4 regions of the Chryseobacterium sp. FW101-FHT12H09 genome follow, and region 1 is predicted to be linked to each of the others. Evidence: riboswitches for the same ligand, from Rfam matches in the RefSeq annotation. Region 1 holds a riboswitch; each other region holds the start of a gene.
The links. Region 1 has a riboswitch for cobalamin ahead of metE (5-methyltetrahydropteroyltriglutamate--homocysteine S-methyltransferase). Riboswitches for the same ligand answer to the same signal wherever they lie in the genome.

Region 2: another riboswitch for cobalamin. It lies ahead of AC3WRL_RS15085 (acyl-CoA thioesterase); the one in region 1 lies ahead of metE (5-methyltetrahydropteroyltriglutamate--homocysteine S-methyltransferase).
Region 3: another riboswitch for cobalamin. It lies ahead of prpB (methylisocitrate lyase); the one in region 1 lies ahead of metE (5-methyltetrahydropteroyltriglutamate--homocysteine S-methyltransferase).
Region 4: another riboswitch for cobalamin. It lies ahead of AC3WRL_RS09415 (TonB-dependent receptor plug domain-containing protein); the one in region 1 lies ahead of metE (5-methyltetrahydropteroyltriglutamate--homocysteine S-methyltransferase).

The regions. Positions count from the first base shown of each region.
Region 1 is NZ_JBYTCP010000003.1:302,925-306,561, reverse strand. Features, by position in the region: gene metE (5-methyltetrahydropteroyltriglutamate--homocysteine S-methyltransferase) at 1-1,559, opposite strand, end outside; cobalamin riboswitch at 1,972-2,156, opposite strand; gene AC3WRL_RS12135 (Lrp/AsnC family transcriptional regulator) at 2,311-2,772, shown strand; gene AC3WRL_RS12130 (Crp/Fnr family transcriptional regulator) at 2,791-3,321, opposite strand; gene AC3WRL_RS12125 (VOC family protein) at 3,336-3,637, opposite strand, start outside.
Region 2 is NZ_JBYTCP010000003.1:945,850-949,486, reverse strand. Features, by position in the region: gene AC3WRL_RS15095 (XAC2610-related protein) at 6-698, shown strand; gene AC3WRL_RS15090 (HD domain-containing protein) at 700-1,290, shown strand; gene AC3WRL_RS15085 (acyl-CoA thioesterase) at 1,330-1,713, opposite strand; cobalamin riboswitch at 1,830-2,007, opposite strand; gene AC3WRL_RS15080 (hypothetical protein) at 2,063-2,860, opposite strand; gene AC3WRL_RS15075 (hypothetical protein) at 3,021-3,637, opposite strand, start outside.
Region 3 is NZ_JBYTCP010000001.1:694,709-698,345, forward strand. Features, by position in the region: gene prpC (bifunctional 2-methylcitrate synthase/citrate synthase) at 1-705, opposite strand, end outside; gene prpB (methylisocitrate lyase) at 698-1,606, opposite strand; cobalamin riboswitch at 1,970-2,163, opposite strand; gene AC3WRL_RS03125 (aminotransferase-like domain-containing protein) at 2,494-3,637, opposite strand, start outside.
Region 4 is NZ_JBYTCP010000002.1:805,888-809,524, reverse strand. Features, by position in the region: gene AC3WRL_RS09415 (TonB-dependent receptor plug domain-containing protein) at 1-1,616, opposite strand, end outside; cobalamin riboswitch at 1,730-1,912, opposite strand; gene AC3WRL_RS09410 (hypothetical protein) at 2,261-2,785, opposite strand; gene AC3WRL_RS09405 (hypothetical protein) at 2,825-3,637, opposite strand, start outside.

The DNA.
Region 1 (3,637 bases):
TGAACCCATCCATTTTGAGTAAACGCAAATCCTGCCAGTTGTTCACCAAAATATTCCACCATATCGTTACGCTCAAATTCTCCATGAACCAACACATCAATTCCTATTTCTTCCTGCCAGTTGATGGTTCTTTGGGTTTCTTCTTTAAGCAATTGATCATACTTCTGAGCCGTCAGATCTCCTTTTTTGAATTGGGCTCTCCAGCTTCTTACTTCTTTTGTTTGTGGGAAAGATCCGATCGTTGTCGTTGGGAATAAAGGAAGCTCTAATGCATTTTGTTGCGCTTCTTTTCTTACATTAAACGGACTGTTTCTCTGTGCATCATTCTCTGTTGTTACCGCAACGCGGTTTTTAACATCTTGATTATGAATTAAGGTTGAAACTTTACGGTTTTCAATGGCTTGTTTATTTTCAGCCAACTCCTGTAGTGTGCTATAATCTGGATTTTCTGAGGCTAATTTTTTCAAAGTAACAATTTCAGAAACCTTCTGTTTGGCAAAAGCCATCCATTGCTTGATTTCAGGAGATAATATCTTTTCGTTTTTCTCCAGGTCAAGATCGAAAGGAGAATGGAGTAGTGAGCATGAAGGAGCAATGAAAACTCTTTCAGAACCTAATGCGGTTATGGCTTTCTTGATAAAAGCCAGAGACTGGTTGAAATCATTTTTCCAGATATTTCTTCCGTCAACAACTCCCAATGACAGAATCAACGTTTCAGGAATGGCAGTAAGAACTTCATCCAACTGTTCCGGAGCGCGTACCAGGTCGATGTGTAAAGCATCAATTGGTAGAGTAGTCGCTAGTGAAAGATTATCTTTTAATCCATCAAAATAGGTGGTAACGATGAATTTAAGATTCGGGAATTGTTCTGTGATCTGAGTATAAACAGATTGGTAAACTTCTTTTGCTTTTTGATCAAGATCTAAAGCTAGAAACGGTTCATCAAACTGGATCCATTCAGCACCATTATTTTCTAACTCTTTTAAAATTTCAGTATAAACAGGAAGCAAGTTCTGAACCAGATCTAGTTTGTCAAAGCCATCTTCTTTTTCCTTTCCTAATAGTAAATACGTAACCAATCCAATGATAACAGGTTTTGCACTGATCCCTGCTTCTTTAGCTTCAATAAATTCATTGACGATCTTATTGGAGAATAATCTGAATTGTTGATCTTTCTGAAATTCAGGAACGATATAATGGTAATTGGTGTCAAACCATTTTGTCATTTCCATCGCCGTAATATCTAAACCTTCTTTCTGATGACCTCTTGCCATCGCAAAATACAGATCAATCTCATTTGAAGTAATGTCCTGATAACGGGCAGGAATAGCACCAACTGACAGGGTCATATCCAATACCTGATCGTAGAATGAAAAATCATTCGATGGAATAAGATCGATTCCGGCATCCTGTTGTAATTTCCAGTTTTGTTTTCTGATGGTTTTTCCAACCTCTAAAAGTTCCTGTAATGTTGTTTTGCCCGACCAATATTGCTCGCAGGCTTTTTTGAGTTCTCTGTTGCTACCAATTCGCGGGTAACCTAGGATGTGTGTTTGCATTTTCTTTTAAACTTTTAATTAAATTTTAGTTTTTAAAAGTTCTTTTAGAATGCTTCGTAATACGATCGGGAAAGAGTTTTCAGCAATAGAGAAGATACAATATGGACGTAGTTTTCCCATTTGGGATAGAGGTTGGGGAGTAACTTTTTAGACTTTTATTTTTAACGCAAAGTTCATCTATAATTCTCCATATTTAAGAAGGCAAAGGAGAAATCAATTTCATTGATTTTGAAGAAGCATGCGTTTTATCCATAAGCTTCATCAGCGACAGCGTCGCATCTCTTTGCTCCTTAAAACTAAGGAATCTTTATAATAAATCTTTGCGTTTAAACTCAAATAAATTCCAAATTTAAACAACTCAATACGTTCAAAAGTATCATCTGTATGACCAAAAGCTTCAAACCGCGAAAGCATTGTCAATTCGGAAAAGGCAGGTCTCCTGACTTGTAACAGTTTTGTCATCCTTCCCGCTTCTGGCAGTGGATCTGCAAGGACAAAAACCTTTGGTGTGTTACTTACAGTTGCGCGACAGTTCGTGATTTTCACACGATTCCCTATTAATTTACGTTAAGTAAAACCTTTTCCGTTTGATGAAGTATGTTAAAGAACAAAATAGGGTGTAAAGGTATTGAATAAAGTGATTTTATTGGTATTGTTTTAAATATTAGGAATAAAATTTTGTTTTAATTTAATTTTAAAGTTATTTATTCTGTAAATTTGAAAAAATCAATCGAAAAAAGAATATTATCCTGTGGAAAGACTCGACGATAAGGATCTTCAACTATTAAGAATCCTGCAAAAGAATGCTAAACTGACGGTTAAAGAATTGGCCAAAGAAATAAACCTTTCTCCATCACCAGTTTTTGAACGGGTAAAAAGACTGGAACAGGAAGGCTATATCAAACATTACGCTGCGGTTTTGGAAGCTGAAAAACTGAATCGTGGTTTTACCGTTTTCTGTCAGGTGAAATTAAAGATCCACGATCGGTCGGTAGGAAATGAATTTGTGAAAGAAATTGTACAAATTGAAGAAGTAGCAGAATGCTACAATATTTCAGGAGATTTCGATTTCCTGCTTAAAGTTCAGGTAAGGGATATGAAACATTACCAGGATTTTGTATTCAACAAATTAGGATCTGTAGATTCCATAGGAAGTACCCACAGTACTTTTGTGATGGCTGAGGTAAAGAACAATCATGGAGTTACAATATAAACAATCAGAGCTTCAATATTACTTTTTTGCTCTTATCCTACTCAACGAAACAGACGTTATCCCCAGATAGGATGCAATATAATATTGCGGAACGCGGCGGAAAATTTCCGGTGCTTGTTTAAGTAATTCGGCATATCTTTCTTCGGCACTGTCCTTTATCCGCGAAATAAAAAGTTTCTGATATTTAAGCAGACGCTCTTGCAAATAACTGTAATAGAATTCTTTAATATGCGGATTAAGCTCCATCTTTTGCCTGAACTCTTCAATAGAAGTACTGTAAACAACAGAAGGCTCTATCATTTCGATATTATAAATACTTGGTGAATTGTAAAATAAACTTTCCCATGATGAGATAAGGTTACCTTCAAATAAAAACTGGAAAGTAATTTCCTTACCATCATTATTAAGCCAGCCTCTGGCTACTCCTTTTTCAAGATAGTAGAATTTACGGGCCATTTTACCTTCTTCCGTTAATAAAGTTTTAGGAGCAAGTTCCTCCTTATCAAAACCATTTAGTATTTCGTCTAAAACATTTTTATCCAGGGACATACTTATGACGGGATTTAAATATAATTACTTACTTCAATAAGGTTCATATCAGGATCTCTAAAATATATTGATCTTATTTTGCCCATCGCACCTGTTCTCTCAACGATACCTTCAATAATCTCAATGTTTTTATGTCGTAATTCCTTTAAAACCTCATGGATATCTGTTGAAGCAATAAAACATAGATCTGCAGAACCGGGAGTTGGATGTTCTGCTTTGGGCTCAAACTCTTTTCCTTTTTGGTGAAGATTGATCTTTTGGTTTCCGAAAGTCAACGCTTTTCTGCTATCCCCGAAGGTTACGACTTGGAAGCCGA
Region 2 (3,637 bases), 640 kb from region 1:
ATATATTGAATAAGTATAATACATTGACCAGTTTTATCTTTTTGGGATTTCTATGTTCCGGACAGCATCATTTTGAACTTAAAACGGGATCAAATCACTATGATGCAGTGATTACGGTGAATGATTGTGACGCAGAAAAATGTAGTGGAAGTGGGATAGTAGAACTAAAAGATAAAAAAACATTACGTACTATTCAGACTTTAACCTCTGATGATCTTTACTTTTATTTGAATAAAGACCAGCAACCAAGTGTCAATGTTATTCAATTATATGATGAGCAAAGTCCATTGATTTTTGAAGATTTTAATTTTGATGGTTCAGAAGATATTGCAATACGAAATGGGAATGAAAGCAGTTATGGTGGTCCATCCTATGATGTATATGTCTACAATTCTACAAAAAAACAATTCGTTATCAGTGATGAATTAACTACTCTTGCTTTTGAAAATCTGGGAATGTTTCAAACAGATCCTAAAAGAAAGAGATTAATTACATTTTCTAAATCCGGGTGTTGCTGGCATTTAACAACAGAGTATCAGGTAATTCCGAAAAAAGGACTAGATAAAGTTTACGAGCTGGAAGAAGATGCAATGGGTGGTGAAGAATTCGTAAAAGTAACAAAGCGACAAAAGATCAATAACAAGTGGATCGTAAAATCAAAAAAATATCCGATCAAACAGTACTATAAAGAAGATTAAAATGAAAATACAAAAAGAGATCGATTTTATTTTAGCAGTAGATGCTTTAAAAAATGTGCAGAGAAGAAATTATAATGCAGATGATTCAAGACGGGAAAATACTGCTGAACACTCTTGGCAGATAATAATACTGGCACAGGTACTTTTTCCATATGCTAAAAACAGGACAGATATCGATTTGTTAAGAGTTATAAGGATGCTTTCTATCCATGATCTGGTAGAAATTGAAGCTGGTGATACATTCTTATTTGATGAGAAAGCAATGGTTGGCAAATTTGAAAGAGAGAAATTATCAGCTCAGAATATTTTTGGAATTTTAGATGAACCTTTACGTTCAGAGTTTTTCAATCTATGGTTGGAGTTTGAAGAAGAGCAGACTGCGGATGCTATTTTTGCCTGTGCAATAGACCGTATTATGCCATTTATTCTTAACTCACATACTTCGGGGAAAAGCTGGACCGAAGCAAAAGTAACCGAGAGTCAAATCAGAAATATGCTGGAAAATGCAATAAGCAGAGCTTCTGATGAAATGGGTGAAGCTTTCCAGCTTCTGCTTAATAGAAGTTTAGAGACCGAAAAAGTTTTAAAATAAAGAAAACGCAAGTCAATTTGACTTGCGTTTCTCATCTAATTATAGTATTTGAACAGGCTTTTTAAATTCATCGATAGCCACAAAAGTAAAGTCTCCCACAATAGCTCTTTCTCTTTCATAAGAATACATTTGTTCCGTGTAGATCTCTACATTTACTTTCATACTTGTTGTTCCAACATGAGAAACCGTTCCTATCAGCTCGACAATAGTTCCGGCAGGAATAGGTTTCTTAAAGTCAATTTTGTCGCTGCTTACAGTTACCACTCTTTTTCTTGCAAAACGTGTAGCAGTAATAAATGCCACTTCATCCATCAATTGCATCGCTGTACCTCCAAAAAGAGTATCATAATGATTGGTTGTGTTAGGGAAAACCGCTTTAAAGATTCTGGTTTCGGATGCTTGAATTCTTTCTTCTGTAGTCATATTTCATTATTAAATTAAAGCGAAATGAAATATATTGAAGCAAACAGAATAATAACAGGAAAGGTGAAATTCCTGAAACAATCCATCAGATCAATAAACTTCAAGCCGCGAAAGTTTCTTGTTTATAGAAAGTGGCAGGTCTCCTGACTTGTAACATCCTTATCCCTTCCCATGCTTTTGCACAGTGGTTTATTATAAAGACTTTAGTTACTTACAGTTGCGCGACAGTTCGTGATTTTCACACGATTCCCTATTAATCTGTGATTAAACAGAACCAATTCCTGTGATGAATAAGCGTTAAAACTTTTTCAATGACAAAAATAAGGATAATACAGAGAAGTATAATGAATTATTCAGGATTTTTAAAAATAATCTGGTGAGCAACCTTTCCCTGTCTGATCGTCCAGAGCGTGGTATATCTGTTTTCCCCGGAACCGTTGATCATATAAAGAAAAATGTTATCATTGTCAATAGCAGCAACACTAATGTTATTGAAATCCATAGTCGGCTGGAACATATTTTTAATAGCTTCTCTTACAAAAACGGAACCTCTTCCAACCTGTTGTACACGGATAGACTTGATTTCTGTCATCCCTTCAGGAAGTTCTTTACTGATACCCCAAGGTTTTACTTTATCAATAGTAAGGATTGTTCCATCCGCATCTTTTTCCTGTTTCCTATAACTGGCATTGGAAGGATAGACATCAATGATAACCTTATTTCTTTGGGCAGTAGGTATTTTAGGATTGTTATTGTCAGTGAAAATAAGGGATCTTCCGTTTTTGGATTTGGACGGTGTGTATTGAGGAAGCTGATCAATAAAAGCTACACGTTCTTTATTCACCATACCTTCTTTGTCAAGATTCTCATATCTCACAAAAGGTTTTTCAGTGTCTTGCTTTTCGGGATATTTGATCCATAACCATTCCGTTTCTCCCGGAGCCGGTTTTACATAAAGAAAGACGTCCCCTTTACGCATTCTGATCTTATCAACAATTTTTCTATAATTATCCTTGGCAACCCTAACATTCGCGTAACCCTCTTCAGCCTTTACCACTCCAAAAGGAATTTTTTGCTGGCCTTTTACAAAAGCTAATGAGAATAAACTGATGGCTGATAAATAGACTGCTTTATTTACGGAAATCATTATGAAAAATTTTTGATGCATCAAATATATAAATTAAATACTTTTCGGAAGATAATTATATAACTCTAAATCCTTAATATTAGTTATTGGTTTTAGATGACCTGTAAAAAGGTTGAACTTTGTTTGAAATATTTAAAAAGACGGTTCAATATGCAGGACATTATCTTCTAATCCTATTAAAATCCAAAGTATAAAAATCGTTCAATAAAATTTTATCCAGCACGAACCCAGGATCTTTATAAATGTTCTTTTTATCAGCTTCTTCTATCAGAAAATTATTGGTTTCAATGATATTTTCGGTCTGTTCCTTCGCTTTTTTGTTTGCAACTATAAAGAATATAGATTTGAATCCCTTACCTGCAGGAAACATAGGGCCATCGCTGCTGATTCCTTTGTTTTCGGAAATTTTAGCATTTTCAAAAAGGGTTTTTCTGCCTTGTCCTTTTGAATCATCCATCAATAATAAGTCTTGATGTTTACTCACAAAGTCCCGTGGAAAAAGAAAGCTTAAAAATGGACTGGAGATTAGTTTACTAAAGAAAATACTTCCAAAAAATCTGGGTTCTGTTTCGGGATAAAACATGAAAACTTTCACATAAGTTAAATCTGCCCAGTTGTATGCTTTTAAGCCCAATAAACCGGCACAACCATTCGTAACAATACGAACTTCTTCAAGGTGTTGGCCTTCATTCTTTAAAATCTCTTTAGGCATGACAGAAGTTACATAGTCTAAATCTTCCCCAAACTCTTTTTGATCTTCACTTTCAGATTTTATAA
Region 3 (3,637 bases), on a different contig from region 1:
AGCAACTTCATTAGCACCGCCATGCTTAGGGCCTCTTAATGCTCCGATTGCTCCTGTTATACAGGAATAGAAATCCGAAGATGTACCAGCAATAACACGAGCAGTAAAAGTAGAAGCATTAAATTCATGCTCGGCATAGAGATTAAGGGATATCTCCATTGCTTTTACCCAGGAATCAGGAGCCTTTTTACCATGCAACAAATGCAGGAAATGTCCACCAATAGTATCATCATCAGTTTCTACATCAATCTCTTTCCCATTATGAGTATAGTGATACCAATATAAAAGCCCGGAACTGAATGATGCCAATAATTTGTCAGCAATATCTCTTGCTCCTGCTACATTATGATCATCTTTTTCAGGCTGAATGCTTCCAATCGCTGAAACCATTGAACGCATGACATCCATCGGGTGTGCAGCTGCCGGAATACTTTTTAAGATATTTCTTACAGAGTGAGGCAGTCCTCTCAATGATTTTAATTTGGCTTTATAGTTTTTTAATTGAGCTCCTGTTGGTAATTGTCCATAAATAAGAAGGTAAGCTACCTCTTCAAATTGTGCTTTTTCCGCAAGATCCAAAATATCATAACCTCTGTAATGGAGATCATTTCCGCTTTTACCAACACTGCAGAGAGCAGTATTACCAGCTGTTACACCCGAAAGCGCTACGCTTTTTTTGGGCTTAAAAATAGGTTCATTATTCATTGATATTTTTGTTCTTTTGAAATAGGTTATTTAATTTTTGTTCATAGTCGTGATAGCCGATACTTTTGTAAAGCTCGTCGCGGGTTTGCATAGTATCAAGTACATTAACCTGAGTGCCATCCTTTCGGATATGTTCATAAACATTCTGAGCAGCTTTATTCGCTGCACGGAAGGCCGAAAGTGGATATAAAATCAAACCTACTCCAGCATTTTTAAGTTCATCAACAGTGTACATTCTGATCATTCCAAATTCGGTGATATTGGCTAATACGGGAATACCTGTTGCATCGACAAATTTTTGGTAATAGCTTAAATCAGGAACAGCTTCCGCAAATATAAAATCTGCCCCGGCTTCTTTGTAAGCAACTGCTCTTTCCAATGTTCTTTCTAATCCTTCATTCGCAAAAGCATCTGTTCTTGCTCCGATAACGAAATTTTCATCTGTCCTTGCATCAACCGCAGCTTTTAAGCGGTCTACCATTTCATCTTTACTCACTACTTCTTTACCAGGACGGTGTCCACAACGTTTTGCTCCTACCTGATCTTCAATATGTAAAGCCCCAGCTCCAGCTTTAATTAAGGATTTTACAGTTCTTGCCACATTAAATGCTGAAGGACCAAAGCCCGTATCCACGTCCACCAATAATGGCAGATCACATACGTTGGTTATCCGTTGAATATCGATTAATACATCTTCAAGGGTTGTTATTCCCAGATCGGGAACTCCTAAAGAACCTGCAGCAACCCCTCCTCCTGAAAGATAAATGGCATTGAAACCTGCCTGCTGTGCCAACAATGCATGATTAGCATTGATCGCTCCTACAATCTGAAGAGGACTTTCTTTTTGCATCGCCTCCCGAAACCGTAATCCGGCAGACTCTAAACTAACATTTTTACTCATCTTTAATATTATTGTTCGTTTTAATGTATTTAACTCACATACCATCAACAATTTAAAAAATTATCTTTTTTAAATTCTGTTAAATTAATCAAACGACCTATAAACCTTAGCGAACGGCTGAATGGGTATACAATCATCTTTTTAATGTTTATAAATCATTATAAAAAGAGGGTGATAAACTTCACAATACTTTGTAAGAGAGAAAATTATGGAAAGGGGTGATACGCCAGAGTTATAGATACAGCATAACTTTAAAAGCTAATACTACAAACTATCTCTAAATTATGATAATGTACCCAGAAAAAGTTGTGCACGATTATCAAAACGTATCATACCTGACTATAAGCTTCAGATCGCGAAAGCATCGTCAATTCGAAATAGGCAGGTCTCCTGACTTGTAACGATTTTTATCGTCCTTCCCATTCACAAGAGCGAACAGTGGACCTTGATTGATAAAAACCTTTTGAGTGTTACTTACAGTTGCGCGACAGTTCGTGATTTACACACGATTCCCTTTTAATTCACAGCTAAGTGTAACCAGTTTCGGTTGATAAAGAAGTTTAAATGAACTCCTTGGTGGTAAATATAACTATTTTATTGAAACGTTAATATATTAATTCACGAACAAGCGTTAGGATTTTACAACAGCCTGTAAATATGACAATTAAAAGTAATTCAAAATTTTAAAAAAATAACTAAATGACAAAAATCATATAAAAATAAATTGTCGAAAAGGAATGCTAAGGACGTTTTTTAGAAAAAACATATGCTATAAATATCAAAAAAGATCTCATGCGAATTGAGAGAAAACTAAAATTCATAATCACCTCTTCCTGTTTCATTTTGAAAAAAGTCAGGTTAAAAGTATACTATATTGCAAAAAACAGCTATAAAAGCTCTTTAACTTTCTCGCCTGCATTTTTCAAAGATATTAAACTGTGAGAAGTAATACGGTCAGCAAAAACAATCCGAAAATGATGACTAAACTGATCTGTCAAACTAAAGATTTCTCCTGGGGTAAATAAAATCCTCTGGTCATCGCAATACCTATAAAACATCTTCATATCAACTGCTTTTGATAAGCTTCCCCAAATGCTGTATCCCCCTTGCGGATCCTCAAAATATGAACCCTCTGGAAAAGAAGTACGTAACGCCTGTAAAACATCTCTAGCCTGATCATACAATTGTTTACGAAACGAACGTAAATGCTTACTATAGCTGTGATCTTCAAGTAATTTAAGCAATAACTCCTGATATATTGGAGCTACCGATCTTCCCAGAGAAAACCTCAGCCTCTCTGCCTTTGCATGGTACCTCCCTGAATGTAACCAACCGAGACGAATACCCGGTGCCAATGTTTTAGAAAAAGAAGAAAAGGTCATCACCCAGCCATATTCATCAAAATTGCGTATGCTGGAAGGACGTTCATCACCAAAATAAAGATCTCCATACAGATCATTTTCAATGATCGGAAACTGATGATCCATGGCAATGGATAACAGCTCCTTTTTGGTATTATCAGTCATTAACCTCCCTGTTGGATTATGGAAATTTGGGGTAACAACAAGTGCTTTGATATCATTGGCAGCAGAAACCTTTTTCAAATATTCTGTGTCAAATCCGTCTTCACCATGAATAGGGATTTCCAGGACTTTAAGCTTAAGATTAGTGATCACCTCCAGAACAGAAAAAACACATGGGCTTTCAACAGCAATAAGATCACCCGCATTGGTAACACTTGCCAAAGCAATATAAAGTGCCTGCAATGCACCATCTGTGATGATCAATTCTTCAGGATTGAATCTACATCCATATTGTAAGGCTCTGTCAGCTATCTGACTCCTCAATTCTGGTAGACCATTGGATGGATAATAGCGAAGAAGAGAAGCTCCTTTTTCACGAATGACTTCCTGCATCTTTCTTAAAATAAGCTTTTGTGGTATCAACAGATCGGTTGGGGTTGCTGCATTAAAAGAGCTATATTCAGAAGGTTTATTTCTGACAGAGGTCAACGCAATATTTTTATTGAAA
Region 4 (3,637 bases), on a different contig from region 1:
TGTACGTGAACATCAGTTCCCAGGATCTCTACATTTCCGAGATTCAGCATTGTCCATCGGAATAAGTTTCCTGTGGGAGCTGCAATAATTTTATCTTCCACCTTATTGAAATAGCCATCTACTGTAGCATAAACACCCTTTAAAATCTGATGATGATAGGATTTCCCATAGGTAAAACCTACGTTATACTGATTTGTAAATTCAGGTTTTAGAAAAGCATTTCCAATTACCGTATAATACAGATCATTGAAAGTAGGCATCCTGAAAATTCTCTTGTAAAAAGCTCTTATGGTTATCTCCTTAGAATTAAAAGGCTGATAGGACAGAAATGCCGCTGGTGTCCATTCTGTTTTATCCGGAGATTTAGAATTTTTCTCAACTTCTTCACTTACAAAAGTACCCAGAACACTTCCTAAAAATTTGAACCGCCGCCACTGGTAAGTCGTCGCAAAAGCCATTAATGTAGTATAACGGGTAGGGTAGGAAAAATTAAACAAATTGGCATCCAGATTATTATACTGAAAATCTACACTCGCACTTATATCCCAGTTGGATGTTATAGAATACATATTGGATGAAGAAACATATACTTCACGCTGGATATAACTGTTGCGAACAGGAAAAGCCGCTTCTGTAGAAACTGTATCTGCATAAAAAGTATAATCGTAAGCAAATTTTGCTCTAAGCTGTGTTTCAAATTTTGGAAATAGTTTTTTCCTTAAACTGGCTTGAACAAAGTAGCTTTCATCCCGTAATCTTTGTCCCCGTGCACCAAAACGATTATTAACAATCGCTGCCGGAATTCCACGATCAGACAGATAACCATATCCTCTCACACTCCAGTTTCCATCTTTTAAATCCCCATGAAGACTTGTTTCAAACCTTTTTGATTTAATATCAGAATCAAATCTTTTGGCAATTGTATCATTGGCAATTTCTCCATCAGGATATTTCTTTCTATATCTAAATTTATAAACTCCGTCACTTTGTATAAATTCAGAGCTGAAGCTTGCCGATATTTTCTCAGATATTTTTTGTTCTAACCGAAATGAAGGATTAAATAAATCAATGGAACTGTTTTTAAATCTTACGACAAGATTGGTTTTTTTATTTCCTTTAAAAGTTGGGATTTTTGGCTGCAGATAAATGGAACCCGAAGAACCAAAATCTTTTGCAGGCTGAAAAATTTCACTTTTCTGCCCGTTATAAAGAGAGATTTCTTCAAGATCATCAAGAGAAAATCGCCCTAAATCCACAATCCCATTTTGAGCATTTCCCAACTGGATACCATCATAGAAAACACCAACATGCTGGCTTCCCATGCTACGGATATTGATGGTTTTCAGACCTCCGATCCCGCCATAGTCCTTAATTTGAATCCCCGCAAAATACCGGAGAGCATCTGCTACGGAATGGCTGTTAAGTCTCTCTAATTGTTCTCCCGATATTACCTGTGCCGGAAGGATCTCTTTAAAGGTCTTTTTCTGAATATGTACAGGAACAATGACCTGTTCTTTAATAGTATCCCTCGACTGAGAAAAGAAAAGCTGAGCGAATAGCACAAGAATTGTGATAATCGTTTTATTCGTTTTATAAAAAGTAAATTTTGGTTCCATTAGCTCATTGAGAATAATTTTAATGCTAATGGATATAAGAAAGCAGCAATGATATTGTACAGCTATAACTGCACAGAATCATTGTTGTCCTAAGCTTTATTCCACGAAAGCATCAAACTTTAATCTTTCCGGCAGGTCTTCTGACTTACTCTATTTTTGAAATCCTTCCCATTAAAAAACAGTGGATATATGCTTCAAAAACTTTTGTAGAGCTTACAGCAGCGGGTCTGTTCCGGATTTACACCGGATTCCCTTTTAAGAGCTTTTTATGGCTCACCAGAATCCGGCAAAGATAGAAAATTCTGCTTAGAAACAATACGCAATCTAACAAAATGACAATCAACCACATATAAGCTAACATTCCGTTACTATTGCAACGGAATGTTGTGTGTCATTCTGAACACAGACTGTAAGTCGGCGAACGGAGTTCGGAAGTGGGGTGAAGAATCCCGATTAAGATTTACTTTATTCATTCATTAGATTGTGATTATAGAGATTGCTCCTTTGTCGGAATGACATTCCGGAGAGAACACAGAAGCTTAAAAAAAATCCTCTAAAGCATAACGCTCTAGAGGATTCGCTAAAAAAAATACATGATTATGAATATTGTACTATTCCTAATCACTCACAAAAATGAACAAAAATTATTTCCAAAAATTCCATACTTTGCCATCAAACATGGCAAAAGTCTTACTTCTTACGTCATAGCATATCGTTCCCGGATATGGACTTGGCATTGTCTCTACATTAGAGACATGGGGAAGGATCAATGCTTTAGTATCGGATTCCAGAACCAACGCTCCTCCTGTAGCAGCAGAAGTCGCGGCGCCTATGATCATACTGTTTACAGAGGCTGCCTGCGGGGTGGATGTGTTAAAAGTAACCACAGCAGTATCGCCGGGATCACTGAAGTTTACCACTCCCGAACTGGTAACACCCTGTATCATCTTGTTATACATTCGTATCGTTCCTGCAGAAGGAGTGGAGTTTGCCTCTGTTAATACCGGAAGGATGATCCCTTTGTTTTTTCCCGTAGGAAAATCCAGGATTCCGCTCCCTCTTATCGTTTCCGTTTCTACACCCATCTGAGCTCCGGCAATACCTGCTATACACAATGCCACTATAGATAAGGTTTTCTTTATATTGCTTATGCTGTATATATTTTTCATTATTCTGCTTTTTTGTTGATTGATCTTTCCGCAGACCGATTAGTCATTACACGATTTTTCAATACATTTCCATGAGGTTCCGTTGTATAAACTGAAACAGTTTTTAGAGGTATCATAGATCAGCATTCCTGCTACAGGATCGGTGATCTTACCGGGAACTGTTCTTGTAATTACCAGCCCGTTGAAGCCTGACTCCAGTGCGATAAAACCATTAGGAATCTTAGCCGGCCAATCCTTTTGCAAAGAACTGTACCCTGACATACCCATCTTTGTAAAAGCGGTAGGAGTCGCCGTAGAGGCTGGCTTCGTACAGGTAGTTACCACGCATACTCCTGTAATAGTGAATGTGCTTGGAGGTGAATCACATCTATTTACCGTATCTCTATAACTAACCGTATACACTCCTGCCTTGCTTACGCTGGTAGGGTCGGCTACTTCAGCTCCCGTACTGTCCCGCCATATCAGGACCAGGTTATGGGGATTAGGATTTAAAGGCACCACAAAGCTGTTTAAGTTAACCGATCCACTTCCGCAAGGAACAGAAGTCTGCCTAAGAACCGGGGCTACTTCAGCATTACACTTAAAGATCACTTTACTGATACTGTTATAAGTACCTGAATCTTTACCAAAATTAAGAGATATTCCCATTCCATTATCGGTATTAGGATTCGAATTAATTACATTTTTATAAGCTAAATCATTATCTAAATTACTATTCAAAGCAAAATAGTTCGCCGAATAATATCCACTCCATGGGGTTCCTGAAACATACTGGAAGGCCTCGTAAGTGCCTTGCTTTTGTACACCCACCGTATAATAGGGTGCCTGGCCAGTTACAAATCCCGGACCACT